2 linked regions of the Dehalococcoides mccartyi 195 genome follow. Each later gene encodes a partner of the first gene's protein in a complex. Links are inferred from orthologs where the notes say so. Each region holds a gene or a part of one and is shown on either strand. Other genes may lie near its edges. The genes, in order: fabF and acpP.

Region 1 (10,634 bases):
GGCGGCTTCGCTTCAAATTGTACGGCACAAGATATCTTAACATCATAGCCGTATGCGGGCAATATCAGGACAACTCCGCTTAACACCTTTGAACCGCCAACTTTACTTTGAACCTCCAAATAGCATACTATTCCCAAGTGCGCCAGTTTACATGCAAATGAATAAAAACTGATGGTGATAAGGTGAACCCTATCAAGATTATCCCCTGTTTAGATGTGAAGAATAACCGGGTAACCAAAGCAATAGAGTTTACCCGAATGGCAGATTCCTATGACCAGGCTGAAGCCGCTTTGGCATATTCCGGACAGGGGGCGGACGAACTGGCCTTTTTGGATATGACTGCCATTCTGGAAGGAAGTGCTATCCACACGGACTGGGTTAAAAAGATTATAGGGAATACAGATTTGCCGCTGCTTGCGGGCGGCGGTATCAGAGACCTGAGGGATATTAAAAGTTTGCTGTCTCTTGGTGTAAGCAGAGTTGCCCTAAATAACATTACACCCCAAAATCTGGGTTTTCTGGCGGAAGCGGCAGCCAGATTCGGCAGTGAACGTATAATTACGGCTATAGATGGGATTAAAAACCCGCCCGAAAGCGGGCTTCACCGTCTGGAGGCTATTATGCCCGATACAGACAATAAACATGGTTTGGAACTGGTGAGCTGGGTGAAACAGATTGAAAAGCAAGGAACAGGTGCTATTTTGCTTACCAGCCGGGATACTGACGGAACTAAAAGCGGCTATGACCTGGAGATGACCAAAGCAGTTGCCCAAGCAGTAAGTATACCGGTAATAGCTTCGGGCGGTGCCGGCAGTATGGAGGATATATATGCCGTAATAACCGGGGGCAAAGCCCAGGCGGTGCTTGCGGCTTCGGTATTTCATTCCGGCATGATAAATATAATGGAACTGAAAAAATATTTATACTCACGGGGTATACCGGTAAATATGCCGCCCCTCAGATAGTTTCCCGTAAAATACGCCTGCCGCTGTCCGGCCGAACAAATATAAAAATCTTGCCCTGCATACGGCAAATTATTGCCTTATATGACGGGGCGCTGTTACAATGAATAAAAATCTTACACCGAGGATTAACTTGATAAAACAGGACGGACGCGAAGTAGAGCGCGAAAAATTAGCCATTTTGCGTGTTCTGGCCAGCTGCCAGACACCGCTTGGCAGTAAAATCATTGCCCGCCGCCTGAAGAATGAATACGGCATTGAGCTTTCGGAACGGGCAGTCCGCTATCACCTGATAATGCTGGATGACAGAGGAATGACCTGCAAGATAAGCCGGCGTGACGGCCGGAGCATTACCCAGCTTGGTCTTGAGGAACTGGAAAATGCCCTGGTAACTGACAAAGTCGGCTTTGTTATTGACAAGATTGAGCGTCTGGCCTATCTGACAGATTTCAATCTGGACACCCTTAGCGGAATGGTGCCGGTAAATATATCCTTTTTTGCCAAAGAGCAGTTCAAACCGGCCCTCAGGGCTATGGCCCAGGCGTATAAAGCCAATTTGTGCGTAAGTGAGCTGGTGTGCATTGCCCATGAAGGAGACAAGATTGCGGATATCAGCGTACCCGCCGGGCAGGTTGCTTTTGCCACTGTCTGTTCCATTGTAATAAACGGCACCCTGCTTAAGGCAGGTATTCCCATGGATTCCCGCTTCGGGGGTACTTTGCAGTTCCACCAGAATAAACCGCGGCGCTTTACGGATATGATTTACTATACAGGCTCTTCGCTTGACCCCTCTGAAATATTTATTGCCAGCCGGATGACCAGCGTTTCAGAAGTAGCCCGAAGGGGTGAGGGCAAAGTATTATGTAATTTCCGCGAGATACCTGCCGCCAGTTTGCCGCTGGCCGAAAAGATAATAGCCAAACTGAGAAACGCCGGCATTAACGGGGTACTGGTTGTAGGTGAAGCCGGTAAATCAGTTTGCGAAATGCCGTCAGGACTGAATAAAGTAGGTATGATAATGATGGGCGGGCTTAATCCGGTAGCGGCCGCTGTTGAAAACGATATACCGGCAGCCAGCCAGGCCATGAGCGGTCTGATACCCTACAGCAGCTTTAAAAATTACTGGGAAGCGGCAGGCCTTAAAAAACCTGCCTGACAGCTTTTACCTATCTTTATCTGCACATTTGCCTTAAACTGCCGTTTGGAAATAATATTATGTCATACTGTATCAGCGGCTAACATACCGTCAGCATAAATTTTAACCAATTTCACTTGTGAAATAGTATTAGTCGGCTGGCCGGAAAATCTGCCGTACACCCGTATATAGTCTGAAGTATAGCCAAACCAGAGGCCGTCCCGCATTTTATTCTCCCAGAGTACCTCTTTTCCCAAGCCTTTGCTCTGCCGGCGGTACTGCATACTGACACTTTTAGCCGCAGCCATCACCAGGGAAAGGCGTTTTTTTATAACGGACGGGTCTATTTTACCCTCCATGCCTGATGCCAGCGTACCCAGCCGCTCGGAATACGGAAAAGCATGCACCCGGGCAAACCCGGCCTGCTGTATATATTTCAGGCTCAAGGCAAAGTCTTCTTCGGTTTCTCCCGGAAAACCCACAATCAAGTCTGTAGTCACAGCCGCACCCGGAACCTGACTGCGGATTGCCTCTAATGCCCGGTTATAATCACCCAGACTATAAGGGCGGCGCATCAAAGCCAGTATGCAGTCACTGCCGCTCTGCAGGGCCATATGAAAATGGCGGCACAAGCGGGGGTTTTCCCAAAGAGCTAACAGCCGAGGGGTTATTTCACCTGGCTGCAAGGAAGACAAGCGCAAACGGGGTATTTGGGTATTGGCCAGGATAGCCTCAATCAACCCCGCAAGGTCAACCCCGCCTGAAGCATACTCGCCGATTTCCGTGCCGGTAAGCACAATCTCCTGATACCCTTCAGCCTGCCGAAGGTTTATTTCGCTGATTATTTCGTCAACCCGGCGGCAGCTTTTATGCCGCCTGACAAACGGCACTATGCAATATGAACAAAAGTTATCACAGCCGTCCTGTATCTTGATAAAACTGCGTGTCCGGCCGTTTTCATACAGAGATGGAGCAAGAGCTTCCGGCGGAAAAAGGCGGCTTATTTCAGCCGCTATACCGCTTTTACGGCAATTATCCAGTATCAAATCAGCATCCGGGCAGCTTAGCTTATCCCCGCCGTTTTGGGCATAACACCCCATGAGGCAGATAAACCCAGCCGGATTATGCCGGCGGGCAATACGTATCTGATAACGGGCTTTGCGGTCTGCCACGTGAGTAACCGTACAGCTGTTTAAAATATAAATATCCCAGTTATCCTGAGGGCTTACCAGACGGTAACCTGCCCGGGCAAATTCACGCCCGAAGGCCTCGGTCTCAGCCTGATTCAGCTTGCAGCCCAGTGTATCTAAAGCTATATTAAACATCAAACCTGATTATACCAAAGCCTCCCCAAACTTGCAGTTATAATATGCCTGTGTTATAAATAGCCAATTTAACAACTGAGGTGAACAGATGACTGATAACCAGCCCCAAAACAGGGTTGTCATAACCGGCATCGGCATTGTCAGCCCTCTTGGACTTGATACTCAAACCACCTGGGAAGGCCTGATAAACGGCCGTTCAGGTATAGACCATATCAGCCTCTTTGACGCATCAAATCTGGCTGTCCGCTTTGGCGGAGAGGTCAAAGATTTTGACCCGGCGAACTATATATCCCGCAAGGATATCCGCCGCATGGACCGTTTTGCCCAGCTGGCGGTAGCCGCCGGCAAACAGGCACTGGAAAATTCGGGACTGGGGGCAGATGAAAGCGTCCGGCAGGATATCGGGGTAATTGTAGGCAGCGGCATAGGCGGGCTTTCGGTTCTCTTTGAACAAATCAAAGTTTTCCTGGAACAAGGGCCGGACAGAGTCAGCCCTTTTTTAGTACCCATGATGATTGCAGACATGGCCGGAGCCCAGGTTTCTATCCAGCTGGGTCTTAAAGGGCCTAATTTCTGTACTACTTCGGCCTGTTCTTCTGGTTCAGACGCCATAGGCACAGCATTTGAAAAAATACGTTTTGGTTCGGCCAAGATTATCCTGGCGGGCGGTGCCGAATCTATTATGAACCCGGTTGGTTTTGCCGGTTTTTCAGCCTTAAAAGCCCTATCCACCCGCAATGAAGACCCCCAGACGGCTTCGCGCCCGTTTGATGCCAACCGGGACGGCTTTGTTATTGCGGAGGGTGCGGCGATTTTGGTTTTGGAAGAAATGGAGTCTGCCAAAGCCAGGGGAGCAAATATCATTGCCGAGATAATCGGTTACGGCGGCTCTTCAGACGCTTTTCACATAACCCAGCCGGTGGAATCCGGTGTAGAAGCCGCCCGGGCTATAAATATTGCCCTGAATACCGCCGGCATCAAACCGGAAGCGGTAGACTATATAAATGCCCACGGCACATCTACCCCCCTGAATGACAAGATGGAAACCAATGCTATTAAAGTGGCCTTCGGGGAACACGCCCGGAAACTGGCCATCAGCTCCACCAAATCCATGCTGGGGCATCTGATAGGCGGGGCCGGGGCTATTGAAGCCTCTATCTGCGCCCTGACTATTAAAAACGGCATTATACCGCCTACCATAAACTACACCACTCCTGACCCTGACTGTGATTTAGATTACACCCCCAACACCGCCCGCAGAGCCAAGGTAAGGGTGGCGCTTAATAATTCATTCGGTTTCGGCGGGCATAATTCGGTGCTTATCCTCAGGGAAATGGGTGATGAAAATATTGGCTAACTGCCTCTGGAAGCTAAAACCGGCGCCTCCGGAAGAGACCAGCCAGAATTTCCCTTATCCGCCCCTGATTACCAGTCTGCTTTACAACCGGGGTATCAAAACCCCTGAAGAAGCTGATATGTTTCTGTCACCCGACAGACGTTTAGACCATGACCCGTTTTTATTTCCTGATATGGAAAAGGCGGTCAGCCGTATTTACAAAGCCCTGCTGACAGGTGAAAAAATGGTGGTATACGGTGATTTTGACGCTGACGGGCTGACGGCAACAGCCGTCCTGACTACGGGTATTGCCCGTCTAGGCGGAAATGTAGCCCCCTATATACCCCACCGCATCACCGAAGGTTACGGGCTGAAGATATCCGCCCTTGAAAAACACAAAGCCGAGGGTGCTTCACTTATCATCAGCACAGACTGCGGCATTACCGCCATACCCGAAATCAAACGGGCAAATAAAATAGGGCTGGACGTGATAGTTACCGACCATCACACTCCGCTTGATGAACTGCCGCCTGCACATGCCATTATAAACCCCAAAGTACCCGGCTCAGCCTACCCGTTTAAAGAACTGGCCGGGGTGGGCGTGGCTTATAAAGTTATACAGGCTTTGTACCGCAATCTGGGGCGGGAAAGTGAAGCCAGAGACCTGCTGGACCTGGTAGCCATCGGCACGGTTGCGGATATTGTACCCATTCTGGACGAAAACCGTTATCTGGTAAAGGAAGGCGTAAAACGCCTGAATGCAGAGCCGCGTCCCGGTATAGTAGAAATGGCCCAGCTGAGCCGCCTGCGTCTGGGGGAAATAGAGCCGGAAAGCATTTCCTGGATAATGGCGCCCCGCCTCAATGCCGCCGGGCGTCTGGAGCACGCTATGGCCGGGTACAAACTCTTAACCTCCACGGCTATAAGTGATTCCCAGGAACTGGCTCTCTGGCTGGAAAACAAGAACACCGAACGCCAGCAATTAACTGTCCGTTTTGTGGAAAAAGCCAGAGCCAGGCTGGACAGCCAATCACCTCCCTCCCTGCTGGTATACAGTGATGCCGAATGCCCCCAGGGTATCAGCGGGCTGGTGGCCGGCAGACTCTCAGACGAATACTACCGCCCGTCTATTGTCATCAAGACCAATGCGGACTTTGCCACCGGCAGCTGCCGGAGTATACCGGATTTCAATATTATTCAGGCACTCAGCCGCTTTGCCCCTTTGTTCAGCCATTTCGGCGGGCATGCCCAGGCAGCCGGCTTCACCTTGCCCACAGAACATCTGGATACGTTTATAAAGGGTATATCCGCCTATGCCGAAGAAAGCCTAAGCGGGGTAGAGCTGAAACCCTTTATAGATATTGATATAGATACAGACCTAAGCCAGCTCTGTCCGGCTACCCTGCGCGAACTTGAACGGCTGGCCCCCTTCGGGGAAGCAAACCCCAAACCCGTATTCCTCAGCCGGGGGCTGAATATTACAGATTACCGCTCCATGGGCAGCAACAACGAGCACCTGAAACTGCGGATAAAACATAAAGGTCGCTTCTGGGACGGAATAGCCTTCCGCCAGTTTAAGGAACTGAACGGTTTTCTCCAATCTCCGGTGGATATAGTGTATAATCTGGAACTGGATAAATGGTGCGGGACAGACACGCTCCGCTTAAAGATAATTGACATGGCCCCCGCAGGCACCAAGATTTAGTAAAAAGGTGAGCAAATGAACAGCTTGATAATGGTTATAATCGCCCTCATTGCCGCATATTTTATCGGCTCTACTCCTGCCCCTTATCTGGCAGGGCGGATTTTTAAAGGTATAGATATTCGCACCGTAGGCTCAAAAAACATGGGATCTATGAATGTTTTTTACAACGTGGGTTTCTGGCCGGGCATTCTGGTGCTGGCGGTAGATATAGGCAAAGGTGCTCTGGCTATGGCGGTTGCCAACTGGCTGGGTGAGGGGCTGGGTATCCAGATGCTGTGCGCCCTGATGGCTATAGCCGGTCATAATTACCCGGTCTGGCTGAAATTCAAGGGCGGCAAGGGCGGCGCCACCGCCATTGGCATTCTGGCCTACCTTATGCCGGAGGGCATACCCATATATATAGCCTGTTTTCTGGTGCTGATGGCTATTACCCGTTTCCCCACCCTTAGCTACGGCATATCTTTTTTAAGCTTCATACTGGTGGCCTGGCTGGGGCAGCATGATTTGGGTAAAGTGCTTTTTTCCCTGCTGGTAGTTATGATACCCATAATTATGTACATACCCCGAATGAAAGAGATAAAAAACAAGGCCGGCTCCGGCAATGCCAAGAGGGCTATTTTCCGTAAAAACCTTAAAGAACGGCTTTAGTCAAACGTCATATCCGCAGTAAAAAGCAGAGGCGCTGCAAACTGGAATATACTTGCAGCGCCGTTTCTATTTCAAACATAACCCATTTGGGGCATAAAAGTATCCTGACTAAGTGTTCTTATCCGCCTCTTTTTGTTTCCTCTGGCGGTATATAAAGAACGGAACAGCCAGGGCAATAAGTATCAGACCCACTACCTGGGCCTGTTCCAGCCCCAGAGCAAAATCATCATTCACCCGCACAAAACCAATAGCCACTCTCCAGGCGGCATACAGGCTGATATACAGCAGAAAAAGCTGACCGTCCGGCCGCAGTTTTTTGGCTATAAACAAGCTGAAGGCAAAAAGACACAGCAAAAATATTATTTCGTAAGCCTGGGTAGGAACAACCTCCACCCCGTAAGGTGCGGCTGAGGCAGGGTTAGTATAAATCACACTGCAGCCGCTGCCGCCGTATTCCCCGTAACAACACCCATTCAGCAAACACCCCACCCGGCCTATCGCCTGCCCCAGCAGTATGCCCGGAACAGCTACATCCAGCAGGTAACCCAGATTGAAATGGGAATAACGGCTGTAAATCCACAAGCCTATAGTTGCACCGATAATAGCCCCGAATATGGTTAAACCTTCACCGCTTAGAATAGCTCCTGGGTTAAGGCTGTAATATTCCCAGGCATCTATAACATGCAGGAGCTTTGAAAAAATAATGCCGGAGGGAATGGCGATAATAGCCGCAGTCAGCACCGTATCATAAGAAATATCAGCCCCGCGTTTAATCCGCCAGAATATCCAGGAAACCAGTGCTATCACACCCAGGGCCATCATGATTCCGTACCATTTGACCACCAGCGAACCGATGCTGAAGGCTACCGGGTCTACATTTATTTCAAACATAAATACCTGTCCTGTTTCAATTTTTAAAAAGTACTATATTAAAATTATACCCGAACAAATTCAGCATCACAAACAGGCATTGCCCAGGCATCTTTCCAGTACGGCTTTAGCCCCGTTTTTATCCAGCGGTTTGTTATTATTGCCGCACTTGGGTGACTGAACGCAACTGGGACAGCCGTCTATGCAGGTGCATTTTTCAATAAAGTTTCTGGCGGCTTCCCAAAGGTCTTTGATGACTTCATATCCCTTTTCGGCAATACCCACCCCGCCGGGGTGTCCGTCATATATAAATATGGCCGGAGTACCGGTATCCGGGTGGAGCGGGGTAGAAACACCGCCGATATCTCCCCGGTCACACAGGGCAAATAAAGGCAGCAACCCGATAAGGGCGTGTTCGGCGGCGTGGATAGCCCCGTGAAAATCCATTTTAGTTTTTCCCATAGCGGAGACTATGTCAGAAGGCAGTTTAAACCAGACAGCTATAGTGGGAAAAGTCTGCGGCGGCAAATCCAGCTGCTCCTCGCTCAATACCTGCTCTGTAAACTGGGCTTTACGCCTGTAGCCGGTTACAGTTAAAGTAACATCAACCTTGCCCAGATATACGCTGATATCCCCCACCAGTTTGTTTTTGAGCACTTCAATTATGCTTATTTCGGTAAGGTCACGGGTAACCGTATAGTAGTCCAGTTTTTTCTTTTCCAGCAGGGCTATCTGGGAGTTAAGGTCAAAACGGCTTACCAGATAGCTTTCACCCTGATGCAGATAGACCGCCCCCGGATAGGCCTGCAAAAAGGCGGTTTGAAAGTCCAGCGTCTCAATAATCTGTCCGCTTTCGGCATCTATCAGACAGAAATCCTTGCCCGAAGCCGAACGGATACTGATATCTCCGGCGGGATAAGAAATATCGGCTGACAGATAATAATTGTCCCTCCGCTTATTAAGCACTCTTTCCTGGGCAAGTGTATCCAGCTCCTCAATCAGGTTTTCACCGAACATATCCGTTTCACTGGCGTTTACCGGCATCTCCCAGGCGGCACATAAAAGATGAACCCGGTAGATATATGGATTTTCCGGATTGATAAAAGTGCCTTCAAAACCGCTGTTAAACAGTTTTTCGGGGTTATTCATATAATACTGGTCAAGGGGGTTATCCAGCCCCAGCAAAAAGGAAAGGGAGTGTCCGCACCTTCGGCCGCTGCGCCCTGCCTGCTGAAAAGTGCTGGAGATACTGCCCGGAAAGCCGGTCAGTATGGTAGCCCCCAGGTCACCTATATCTATTCCCAGCTCAAGTGCATTAGTGGAAACCGCCCCAAGCAATCTGCCTGAGAAAAGCTCTTTTTCTATCTTGCGGCGGTCTTCGGCGGTATACCCTCCCCGATAAGGCTTGATGAGGTCTGCAAACTCCGGCTTTATGGCTATCAGGCGGTCACGCGAATATTTATAAATAAGCTCGGTCAGCCGTTTGGTACGGGTAAAGTCCAGGGTACGTATTTCGTGGCTGACCAGTTCGCTTAGAAGAAACGAAGACTCCGAGTTGGCGCTATGGCGTATGCCGTTAGCCGGGTCAATAATGGGCGGATTCCAAAAGACAAAATCTTTTTCTGACCTGGGAGCGCCGTCATTATCTACCACTGAAAAAGGCAGCCCGGTCAGACTTTGGGCATGAACGCCGGGGCTGGCTATAGTAGCCGAACTGAGAATAAACTGCGGGGAACTGCCGTAGTAACGGCAAAGACGCCGAAGCCTGCGGATAATGTTTGCCAGATGCGAACCAAATACCCCCCGGTAAATATGGGCTTCGTCTATCACCACATATTCCAGGTGGCGTAAAAACCGCCCCCACTTCTGGTGAGACGGCAGTATGGAAACATGGAGCATATCCGGGTTTGAAAGTATAATCCGGGCTTTCAGGCGTATATCCGCACGGCTGTTGCCGGGGGTATCGCCGTCATATACAGCTATTTCCTCATCTGCCAGGAGTGAAGGCACTGCCAAAGATTTCAGGCTTCGCAGCTGGTCCTGTGCCAAAGCCTTAGCCGGGTAAAGGTATAAAGCTCTGGCATTCGGGTCTGAGAGCAGTTTTTCCAGCACCGGCAGGTTATAGCACAAGCTTTTGCCGCTGGCCGCCGGGGTGGCCACGATAATATTCTTCCCCTGCCGGCTAAGGTTTACAGCATTTGCCTGATGGGTGTACAAGGGCAAAATCCGTTTTTTCCTGAGGCGTGCATCTATCCGGGGCAACAGCGGGGCGTCAGTTCTGGCATATTCCGCCGGACGGTATGGCAGGCGTTCAATATGGGCTATCTGCTCCTGATAATCAGGCAGGGACGCAATGTAGGCTAAAAATTCGGTAGTTTCCAAAAGCCTTTATCCTAAACCGCCATTATTTCAATCTGAAAATCACGTATAACCACATCAAACCCGCCATCAGTCACAAAAGCCAATACTTTATTCAGTAACTGGTCAGCCACCACAGCACTGTTGCTGATACAGCTTATACCAATAACCGCCGTCTTCCATCTGTCCATTTCTTCGGCTTCGGCTACCGAAAGATTAAAACGGTTTTGCAACTGCCTGATTAACGGCTGAATAATCTGGCGTTTGCCCTTCAGCGAGGTATTTTCAGGCAAGT
Region 2 (10,668 bases), 280 kb from region 1 along the record:
TGTGATGGCCAAAAACTTCAGCCGCCTTATGTTTATATCTGTTTTAGTGTTTCTGGTCAGTTTCTTTATCCACCTTATGCTGGTCAGGCTGTTTGAGATTGATGACACTTTTTGGGTAATTCTGGGCATGGTGGCAGCACCGGCTGGTTTTGCTGTCGGCGCCATAGGGCATCTGGTGCTGCGTTTTTTAAAACCTGATACTAAGTAAAACTGCCCACAGGCTCTTAACTTGCATGTGGTATAACCTTAATCTATAATAAACTCTGTTTTGTACGAGGACGATAGTGCTGCAATATAATGTAGCCCAGCTGCTGAAGTCACCCATCGGTGCCACCCGCACCTACCAGCTGGACGATGAAATAAATCTGGAGGGCAGCCCTGTCAGGGTATCCGGGGAAGTTACCTTTACCCGTATTGACCGAGGCCTTTTGGTTACCGGACTGCTGGATACCCATATGAACCTTAGCTGTGTCCGCTGTCTAAAGGACTTCAGCTGCCCGGTCAGTATCCGCCTTGAAGAGCGGTTTCTGCCCACCGTGGATGTAATCCACGGGTTCGAAGTGGATAATTCCGAAGAGCTGGACGCTTTTTTTATTGACGAGCACCATATATTGGATTTGAGCGAGATTATCCGCGAAGGTGCTATAATGGCAACGCCCATGAAACCCCTGTGCTCCGGTGAGTGCCGCGGTTTTGAATATAAAACGAATACTAATTTAACGGAGTAAAATAATGGCTCTACCTAAAAGAAGACTTTCCCATGCCCGCCAGGGTAACCGCCGCGCCCATGTCGCCCTGAGTGCCCCGGCTGTAATGGAATGCCCCCAGTGCAACAGCCCCAAGCTCTCCCATCAGGCCTGTTCCGTCTGCGGTACTTACAACGGCCGGACAGTGGTTGATGTGGACGCCATAGCCAAGAAAAAAGCTGACAAATCCAAGGGTCAGCAGTAATTTCTGTTGGCCGGTTTTAAGGCATGACTGAGATTAAAACAGCTTATGTCTTCCCCGGTCAGGGTGCCCAATTCGTGGGCATGGGCCGGGACTTGTATTCGGAGTTTCATTCCGCCAGAGAGCTTTTTGACCTGGCGGATAAAGCTTTGGGATTTTCACTGTCAAAACTGTGTTTTGAAGGGCCGGAAGAAGACCTTAAGGACACCCGCAACTCCCAAAGCGCCATTGTCGGCCACAGCCTGTGCGCCCTTGCTGCTTTTATAGAGAGCGGCAAGTCAAATCTCCTGCCAGAGCCTTCTTTTGTAGCCGGGCATTCGCTGGGTGAATATTCGGCTTTGGGAGCAGGCGGCATACTCCCCTACCCGCAGGCTATTTTGCTTGCCCGCAAACGGGGGGAACTGATGGCGGAAGCAGCCGCCAAAACACCCGGTGCTATGGCTGCCGTTCTCGGCCTTTCGGAAGAAATACTGGCGGATATCTGCCTTAAAACAGGCTGTTACATAGCGAATTACAACTCCCCCGGACAGCTGGTTATCAGCGGCCTGAAAGAGACTGTAGAAAAAGCTTCTGCCCAAGCCGCAGAGAGCGGTGCTATGAAGGTGGTACCCCTGCAGGTAAGCGGAGGGTTTCATACCCCGCTTATGTCACCGGCTTCTGCCGGTTTAAAAGCAGTACTGGATTCTACCGGGTTTGATACGGCCAGAATACCTCTGGTAGCCAATACCAGCGCCAGCCCGCTTACCAATCCGCAGGATATAAAAAGCGAACTGGTCAACCAGCTGACCGGCGGTGTCCAGTGGCAAAAAAGCATAGAAAACATGATTGCTGCCGGGGTAAATACCTTTGTTGAGATTGGGCCGGGCAAAGTGCTGGCCGGACTGATTAAAAGAATTAACCGCAGTGTCAGTATCTACAATATAAACGATGCCGCTTCTATCCAAAATTTTAGCGTATAATGGGTAAGATGCTGAGTTTAGACGGCAAAACAGCCCTGATTACCGGCTCCGGCAGGGGCATAGGCAAAGCTATAGCTTTACGGTTTGCCGAAGCGGGGGCAAAAGTGGTGGTAAACAGCCTTTCGCCCGCCGGTGAAGAAGTGGCCGCCCACATACGTTCCAATGGCGGTCAGGCCGTATTTGTTCAGGCAGATGTAAGCCAGAGCAGTGGGGTAGATGCCCTCTTCAAAGCCGCCCAGGAAGCCTTCGGCGGGGTAGATATACTGGTAAACAATGCCGGCATAACCCGTGACCAGCTGACCATGCGTTTATCCGAAGAAGACTGGGACAGTGTAATCCAGACCAACCTGAAAAGTGTATTTTTGTGTTCCAAAGCAGCCCTCCGCCAGATGCTGAAAAACCGCTGGGGACGGATAATAAACCTTAGTTCCATAGTGGGTTTAAAGGGCAACCCCGGTCAGGCCAACTATGCCGCAGCCAAAGCCGGCATTCTGGGATTCAGCTGCTCTCTAGCTAAAGAAGTGGCCAGCCGCAATATAACCGTGAATTCCATTGCCCCCGGTTTTATAGAAACCGATATGACCGCCGCTTTGTCTGAAGAGCAAAGACAGGCCATAACAGAGCGTATACCCATGCAAAAACTGGGCACAGTGGAAGATGTAGCCGCTTGTGCATTATACTTGGCGAAAGAAGATGCCAAATACATTACCGGACAGGTAATCAGCCTGGACGGCGGTATGTCTATAATATAAGAGAGTAAAGAGTGACAACCAGCAGACGCAAAGCACGTGAAATAGTACTTCAAGCCCTGTACGAACAAGATTTGGCAGGGCATAATGCCGAAGATGTTTTAAAACGCCTTTTGACCGAAACACCCCAGACCGAGGAAAACGCCGAGTTTATTTTCAGGCTGACCAATGCCATAGTCAAGCATAAGGACCTGCTGGATGAAAATATCCGCCAGTTTGCTTCTGCCTGGCCGGTGGAGCAGCTTTCCTATATTGACCGGAACGTACTTCGTCTGGCCATTTTTGAAATAATCCACGAAAATGATGTACCCATTAAAGTAGCTATTAACGAAGCAGTTGAGCTTGCCAAATCATTTGGGGGCAACTCGTCTGCCAGATTTATAAACGGGGTTCTAAGTTCTGTCAGCAAAGCGCTGGCGGACACAGCAAAGCAACGGGAGGAGTGAAGGAGTGGCAACGGTTTTTGAAAGAGTAAAAAAAGTTAGTGTTGAGCAGCTGGGCGCTGAAGAAAAAGATGTAGTGCCTGCTGCCAGTTTTGCAGATGATTTGGGTGCAGATTCCCTGGATCAGGTAGAGCTTATTATGGCACTGGAAACCGAATTCGGTACACCTGATGCCAAGTTTGAAATACCTGATACTGACGCCGAAAAGTTAAAGACAGTACAGGCTGTGGTGGACTACCTGAAGTCCAAAGGCATAAAAGACAGCTAATACCGCCTTTAAAACCACCATATTCAAAAGGGTTTTAAAACAGCTGAAATCCGGCTCGGGCATTTTATTGCCTTTTAATCCGTTATTTTTATATCTCGGACAGCAAAAAGGTATATGCCCTGAAATTCCGGATAGACAGTCTATAGTGCTGTTGTCTTGAAAAAATGTAAACCAAAAGGGTAACCCCTGCCCGGCCGCATGGCCAAGACAGGGGTTCCTTAAATAATCCGCTTTACTGGCTAGATTTGGGTTAAGACCGCTCTCAGGCGGTATCCTGCCCGAACTTACACCCTGTATAGCGTTCCACTACCTTGCGGAAATGGTATCCATAAATAGACAGGGTAACGGCCAGAGGAAATGCCTTGGGGTTTTTTATCAGGGTAGAACCCAGAAGCTTCCAGTAATACTTCCGGCTGTTATCCACAATACCCAGATGCCACACAGACCGCATAAATGCCCGCAGGCGCTGGGCGGATACCGGTTTGACCCTCCCTTTGGGCTTGGGATGATACCGGGATATAAGCACGGCTACCCGCTGATAATATTCGCGGGGGGCGTAGATAACTGAAAGCACCCGGTTATAGCCATTTATAAGGACCTCGGTCTTCATGCGGGGTATGAAGTTCAGGCTGCAGTCTGTATTGTCTCCCCGGAAATCTTCCAGCAGGCGTTTTTCTTTCTTAAGACGGTTCCACAAGCGGGTGCCTCTGGGGGCATTCAAAAGCCCGACCATAGCGGTCACAATACCGCTCTGCTGAATGAAATTTATCTGGGCACGGAAGATAGAGGCCGGGTCACTGTCAAAACCCAATATGAAACCGCCTTGCACCTGAATACCGGCCTGCTGAATTTTTTCAATTGAACTCAGCATATCCCTGTTGGTATTCTGGTGTTTGGAACACTCCGCCAGACTTTCCGGGTTGGGTGTTTCCACCCCCACAAACACAGTATCAAAGCCGGCTTCTACCATAAGGTGCAGCAGTTCTACATCATCTGCCAGATTGATAGATACCTCGGTATTAAATGAAAAAGGATAACCCTTTCGTTTCTGCCAGGCTATGACTGCCGGCAGTATATCAGACTTGAGTTTATTTTTATTGCCGATAAAGTTGTCATCCACAAAGAAAACCCCCGAACGCCAGCCGGACTTGTAGAGGGCATCCAGCTCTGCCAGAACCTGCCCCCGGCTTTTGGAACGGGGAAGACGGCCGTTTAAAACTACAATATCACAAAACTCGCAGTTAAACGGGCAGCCCCGCGAATACTGAAGGCTCATGGAAGAGTACTCTTTTGACTTGACCAGATTCCAGAGGGGAATAGGTGTATCGGCAAGGTCAGACTTCTCTTTTTCAGGGTAGACTGCCGCCGCTTTTCCCGCCTCCAAATCAGCCACAAAATCCGCCAGAGAGTTTTCTACTTCACCCAGAATCAGGTGGTCTATATCTTTAAGCGTTTCCGCCTCAGCCGTAAAGTACGGCCCGCCGGCCACCACTTTTCTGCCAAGGGCATGGCAGCGGTCTATACATTCGTGGGCGGATTTTTGCTGGACGGCCATGGCGCTTATAAAAACATAATCTGCCGCCAGTATATCTTTATCCGCCAGGTTTTCAATGTTAAGGTCTACCAGCTTTTTCTGCCAGTTCTCCGGCAGCATGGCGGCCAGAGTCAAAAGACCCAAAGGCGGAAAAGAGGCTTTTTTAGAGATAAATTTCAAGGCATGCTTGAAACTCCAGAAGGTGTCCGGGTAGCGGGGATAAAGGAGTAAAATTTTCATTTGAATCTCCTGGGGGAGGATATTTGAATATTTTGAATAATATCATAAATACTCTTCATTTTAAACTCCGCCTAGCCCAGCCGCCAAACAACCTCTTCCAGCACTTCTTTCCAGCTATCACCCAGCTTTTTATACTGGACAGACACCTGATTACGCCCTACCAGCACCCCTGCCCTCAGCGGCTCAAGCAAGGTTTTGTTTATTATCAGCCCGCCCAGCATCCGCACCACTATCTGGCTGCCTTCGGTCACTATGGTATCCACGTGGGCTTTTTTGGCCAGCAAACGCAGGCGGAGGGAGTAAAGCAGGTTTTCAAGCTCCGGCGGTATTTGTCCAAACCGGTCTGCCAGCTCTTTTTCCTTTTCCAACACTCCCGCCAGATTGGTAATGGCGGATAACTGCTGGTAAATAGATAAACGCAAATCCAAATCCTGAATATAATATTCGGGTATAAAGGCATCTAAAGGTAAATCCAGCTTGGGGGCGGGCATATTCTGGATACGTATTTCCTCTTTGGAAAGCCCGCTGCCCTTGGCCTTCAGCCCGGCCACAGCCTCTGACAGCATCTGGGTATACAGATTGAAACCGACCGAATTTATATATCCGGACTGTTTTACCCCCAGCAAAGTGCCCGCACCCCGTATTTCCAAATCTTTCATGGCAATACCGTAGCCTGCCCCAAGCTCGGCTGCCTCATAAATAGTTTTCAGGCGTTTTTCGGCATCAGATGTCAGGCGTTTATCTTTTTCATACAGGAAATAGGCATAAGCCAGCTGGGAACTGCGTCCCACCCGCCCCCGCAGCTGGTAAAGCTGGGTAAGCCCGAAGCGGTCTGCCCGGTTTATGATAAGGGTATTGGCATTAGGTACATCCACCCCGGACTCTATAATGGTGGTGCATACCAGCACATCCAGCTCGTGCCGCACAAAATCAGCCATGACAGCGGCCAGTTTTTCTTCGGCCATCTGCCCGTGGGCAATGCCGATACGGGCTTCGGGGACAAGCTGCTGAATACGCTCTGCCAGCAGATTTATACCCATCACCCGGTTATTTACAAAAAATACCTGCCCGTTCCTTTCCATCTCCCGCAGTATGGCCTCACGTATCAGCCTCTCATCAAAAGCGGCTACCACGGTTTTGATGGGCAGGCGTTCACCGGGCGGGGTTTCTATAATACTCATATCCCGCACCCCCACCAAAGACATGTGCAAAGTGCGGGGGATAGGAGTAGCGCTGAGGGTAAGCACATCTACCTGAGCCCGCAGCTTCTTAAAAAACTCCTTGTGGGCTACCCCGAAACGCTGTTCTTCGTCTATTATGACCAGCCCCAAATCTTTAAACGTTATATCAGCCTGAATCAGGCGGTGAGTACCTATGCAGATATCCACCTCACCCCTTTCCAGATTTTCAACCGTGGTTTTCTGTTCAGACGGGCTGCAAAAACGGCTAAGCACCTCTATTTTGACAGGGAAAGTAGCCAGACGCTCACGGAAAGTGGTGTAATGCTGCTGGGCAAGCACGGTAGTAGGTACTAATACTGCCACCTGCTTGCCGTCCATAACCGCCTTGAAGGCTGCCCGTATGGCTACTTCGGTTTTACCATAACCCACGTCCCCCAGTATAAGCCTGTCCATAGGGCGGGGGTTTTCCATATCTGCCTTGATATCATACAGGGCTTTCAGCTGGTCAGGCGTTTCCAGATACGGGAAAGATGCCTCCATTTCCTGCTGCCAGACGGTATCCGTGGAAAACGGGTATCCGCTGGCCATTTTACGTTTGGCATAAATATCAAGGAGTTCACGGGCGGTTTCCTCCGCAGATTCGCTGGCCTTTTCTTTAGCCCTTTGCCATTCCTGAGTACCCAAACGGTGCAAAGACGGCGGCTCATCCCCGCTGCCTATAAAACGGTTTACCCTGTCCATCTGGTCTGTGGGGACGTAGAGTTTGTCACCGCCGGCATAATTGAGTATCAGGTACTCTTTATCCATGCCGTCACGGTTCAAGTGGCTGACCCCGCTGAACAAGGCCACCCCGTGGTCTATATGAACCACAAATTCACCCGGTTTTATATCCAGCACCACTCCCTTGCGGGCAGACGGGCGTTTGGAAGGCAGACGCCGCTCTTTTACAAAGCCGAACAGTTCGGCATCAGTGAGTATGTGAACATTGCCGCTGAGATTCCAGCCGCCGCCCAGTATTCCCTGAACCAGGCTAAGGCTGGAGGGGGGAGGGGGGTTCAAAATATCTGTTTGGACAGATGCTGAAATACCATGCTCTTTTAGAAGCTCTGCCAGACGGGCAGCCTGATGGCTGATGATAACTACCCGGCCTGTATGCCCTTTCAACTCCCCCAGTTTTTCATACAAAGCGGATAAACGCCCCACGTAGTTATCCTGAGAGGCAAAATCCAGCTTTAAGGCCTCACTTTCCCGCCCGAAAGAGGCCATAATAAGACGTTTTTTGGTTTTCAGCTTGGCGGATATCTCTTCCCAGCTGAAATAGGGGCGGGGATAAACCGAAGGCAGCTCACCCTGTGACAAACGGTCAGAGCGCAGCTCTTCGGCTTCTTTATCCAGATGGGAGGCCGCCTGCTCTATGGAGGCTGGTTCATCCAGCACCACCAGCGCATCTGCCGGCAGGTAATCAAATATACTTGAGGTGTTAAACAGGGGGGCAAAAAAATCAGGGTATTCGGGCTTAAGCCCTTCCTTAAGGCGGGCTATATCTGCGGACAAAGTGCGGCTGAATTCGGGATTAAGGTTATCAGTAAGCAAAGCCTCCAGCCTGGCGTTAAGTTCCTTAACGGGCAGCTGCCCCAGATGAAACAGCTCACTTGCCGGGCTTATGGTAAGTTCATTCAGGCTTTTGCCCGAACGCTGGCTTTGGGGGTCAAAAACACGCAGGCTTTCCAGCGTATTGCCGAAAAACTCCAGCCGTACCGGGTTATCTTCGGTATAGGGGAAAATATCCAGTATGCCGCCCCGGCGGGAATATGTACCCGGTATTTCCACAATATTTTCCTGGCGGTAGCCCAGCTGCTGAAAACGGCGTATCAGATCCTGGGGTTCGGTTTCCAAACCAGTCCAGACCTGCAAAAATGACTGCTTGAATATTTCCGGTGATACATAACGCTGAAGAAGAGCCGGCACGGCACTGACTATTATCTGGGCGTCTTGGCTGCGGATAAACCCGCCCAAAATACCTGCCAGACGCATCTTTTCCAGTGAGGTATTGCGGTCAGAAACAGCCCGCTGGTACGGCAGCAAACTTGGGTCAGGCAAAAACCCCGGCTCTTCCCCGGTATAAGCAGCTATCTGCACCAGCAATTCCCTGGCCCGCTCCGGCTGTGAGGTAATAATAAGCATGGGGCATTTGAGTTTACGGTATACAGCTGCCAGACTGAAACCCCGCCCCGCATCCAAAACAGAAATATCAGCCTCACCTTTGTCCAGAGCTTCAAACAAGCTGTTAAATGACGGGCTTTGGTCTATAAGGGGCAGCAAACCGCTAAGATTCAATATCTTCTCCAAACACATTTAGGGGCTTGCCGTAAAAGGCAGCCCCATTTGAAAATTGTATCATCGGGAAGAGCCTTCCCTCAAGTCTGGCGGCAACTTATACGGGGGAATTCTTGTTCTGGCTTAACTTGCTTGCTATAATGACTTATTTATGAACGGAAATTGTTACAAACGGATTGTAATAAAGCTGGGGACAAGCCTGCTGACCGGAGGCACAGGCAAGCTTGACCATGAGCGCATGGCGGATTTATGCCGCCAGATAGCTGACCTGACCCGTTTGGGTACGGAGGTAATTATTGTTTCCTCCGGGGCGATTGCCGCCGGACGGGCTAAAATGGGTCTCCGGCATATCCCGAAAGATGTGCCTTTCAAGCAGGTGCTGGCGGCTATAGGCCAGAGCCAGCTTATGAATTATTATGACCAGCTGTTCAGCCCCCACGGGCTGACTGTTGCCCAGGGTCTGCTGACCAAGAGTGATTTGTCTGACCGTTCCGGTTACTTAAACGCCAGAAATACCCTGCTGGCTTTGATGGAGCTGGGAGTTATAACTATTGTCAATGAAAATGACGTGGTGGCGGTAGATGAAATCCAGCAGGCCAAATTCGGGGACAATGACAACCTGTCTGCCATGGTAGCCAACCTGATAGAGGCTGATTTGCTGCTGATACTGACTAATATCCGCGGGCTTTATACAGCTGACCCCACCCTCCACCCGGATGCCCGGCTGATAACCGAAGTTAAAGAGATTACCGAAGAGCTGGAGAAACTGGCTGCCGGCAGTTCCAACAAGCTGGGTACCGGCGGCATGGTTACCAAGCTGGAAGCCGCCAGGCTGGCAACATCTTCAGGGGTAAATGTCATCATAGCAGACGGGCATATACCTGATATTATCCTTAAACTGGCCAGCGGGGAAACCGAAGGTACCCGCTTTATGCCTTCACTCCACAAACCGGACAGCCGCCAGCGCTGGATGATGAGCGGGCTTTGCACCCGCGGCAATATCTGCATAGATGACGGGGCGGTCAAAGCTATACGGGAAAACCAGAAAAGCCTGCTTGCCGCCGGGGTACAACAATCCGAGGGCAAATTCGGGCGGGGGGATATTGTAAAACTGAGCGACAGCCGCGGCAAACGGCTGGGCTATGGCATAACCAATTATTCTTCAGATGATGTTTCAAAGATAAAAGGGCTGCATACAGACGAAATAAACACAGTTCTGGCAGGCAATCAGGGCCCGGAAATAATTCACCGCAATAACCTGGTGGTAATTTAACGGAGGTAGGTCATGGCACTGGGCAGTATATACCTGGGAGACCAACTGATAGGGGAGGTAGAGTACACCCTTCAGGATAGTTCTGATTCCCGCTGGTGGGGCGAACTGGTCTTCACCGAATACCACAAGGTAGCTGACGGCGGCGGTTATTCCATCCGCACCGAAGACGGAAAACAAGGGCGTTGTACCCTTAAAAAGAAACTGAACAAAGCCGTTTACGGTATGCCTTCACGCCATTTTTATCTCTTTCAGGGTATGAGCCCGCTTAAAACCCCATGAGTATCAAATATACAAACGGCTCAGGGCATATTTACCTGAAGGATGTGGACAAACCGCTGGCGGATGTCCAGTATAACCTGATGGAAACCAACTCCAGCCAATATACATCTGCCAAGTGGTGGGGAGAAATAACATCCTCAAAAGAGCTGAAACCCTCTGAATACATTTTTGAAACGGAAGACGGGCGCAGGGGCAGTGTGGTTATCAGCCTTATTACCCCGCCGGGACGTAAACTTCAGAAGTACCGTTATCTGGTAAACGGCAGGGGTACGCTGGGAAACCTGTACAGCAAATACGGACAAAAAAAGCCCGGCACGCTTTAAAGGGCACCGGGCTTTTTAGTAAGCTGCTATTTATAAACTAAATGTAATATGAAGATAACGGGCGTTCATCCAGGGTTATGGTGATAGTCCGCTCAATGCCGTTACGCTTAGTTTCAAGCACCACTGTATCTCCG

The links.
Region 2: the proteins of fabF (region 1) and acpP are in contact, whole or in part, in a solved structure (PDB 6OKG), measured with the Escherichia coli proteins. The link is inferred for Dehalococcoides mccartyi 195 from one-to-one orthologs.

Annotation. Positions count from the first base shown.
Region 1 is NC_002936.3:878,137-888,770, forward strand. The notes cover bases 2,831-5,644. They hold fabF (beta-ketoacyl-ACP synthase II), read left to right. Parts: upstream 2,831-3,510; coding sequence 3,511-4,779; downstream 4,780-5,644. Other genes in these bases: mtaB (tRNA (N(6)-L-threonylcarbamoyladenosine(37)-C(2))-methylthiotransferase MtaB), read right to left, coding at 2,831-3,422; recJ (single-stranded-DNA-specific exonuclease RecJ), read left to right, coding at 4,763-5,644. Also shown: DET_RS04990 (Smr/MutS family protein), read right to left, coding at 1-46; imidazole glycerol phosphate synthase subunit HisF, read left to right, coding at 183-965; DET_RS05000 (DUF128 domain-containing protein), read left to right, coding at 1,066-2,118; more of mtaB, read right to left, coding at 2,181-2,830; more of recJ, read left to right, coding at 5,645-6,463; DET_RS05020 (glycerol-3-phosphate acyltransferase), read left to right, coding at 6,479-7,111; DET_RS05025 (prolipoprotein diacylglyceryl transferase), read right to left, coding at 7,220-8,002; DET_RS05030 (DEAD/DEAH box helicase), read right to left, coding at 8,069-10,363; DET_RS05035 (DUF503 domain-containing protein), read right to left, coding at 10,375-10,634. UniProt on the Escherichia coli protein: Involved in the type II fatty acid elongation cycle. Catalyzes the elongation of a wide range of acyl-ACP by the addition of two carbons from malonyl-ACP to an acyl acceptor.
Region 2 is NC_002936.3:1,161,383-1,172,050, forward strand. What follows is about bases 1,889-4,736. They hold acpP (acyl carrier protein), read left to right. Parts: upstream 1,889-3,106; coding sequence 3,107-3,367; downstream 3,368-4,736. Other genes in these bases: fabD (ACP S-malonyltransferase), read left to right, coding at 1,889-1,907; fabG (3-oxoacyl-[acyl-carrier-protein] reductase), read left to right, coding at 1,907-2,659; nusB (transcription antitermination factor NusB), read left to right, coding at 2,671-3,102; DET_RS06575 (B12-binding domain-containing radical SAM protein), read right to left, coding at 3,630-4,736. In the rest of the region: DET_RS06535 (hypothetical protein), read left to right, coding at 5-208; DET_RS06540 (YceD family protein), read left to right, coding at 285-728; rpmF (50S ribosomal protein L32), read left to right, coding at 733-951; more of fabD, read left to right, coding at 975-1,888; more of DET_RS06575, read right to left, coding at 4,737-5,141; mfd (transcription-repair coupling factor), read right to left, coding at 5,213-8,677; proB (glutamate 5-kinase), read left to right, coding at 8,811-9,932; DET_RS06590 (hypothetical protein), read left to right, coding at 9,945-10,211; DET_RS06595 (hypothetical protein), read left to right, coding at 10,208-10,534; DET_RS06600 (trypsin-like peptidase domain-containing protein), read right to left, coding at 10,572-10,668. UniProt on the Escherichia coli protein: Carrier of the growing fatty acid chain in fatty acid biosynthesis.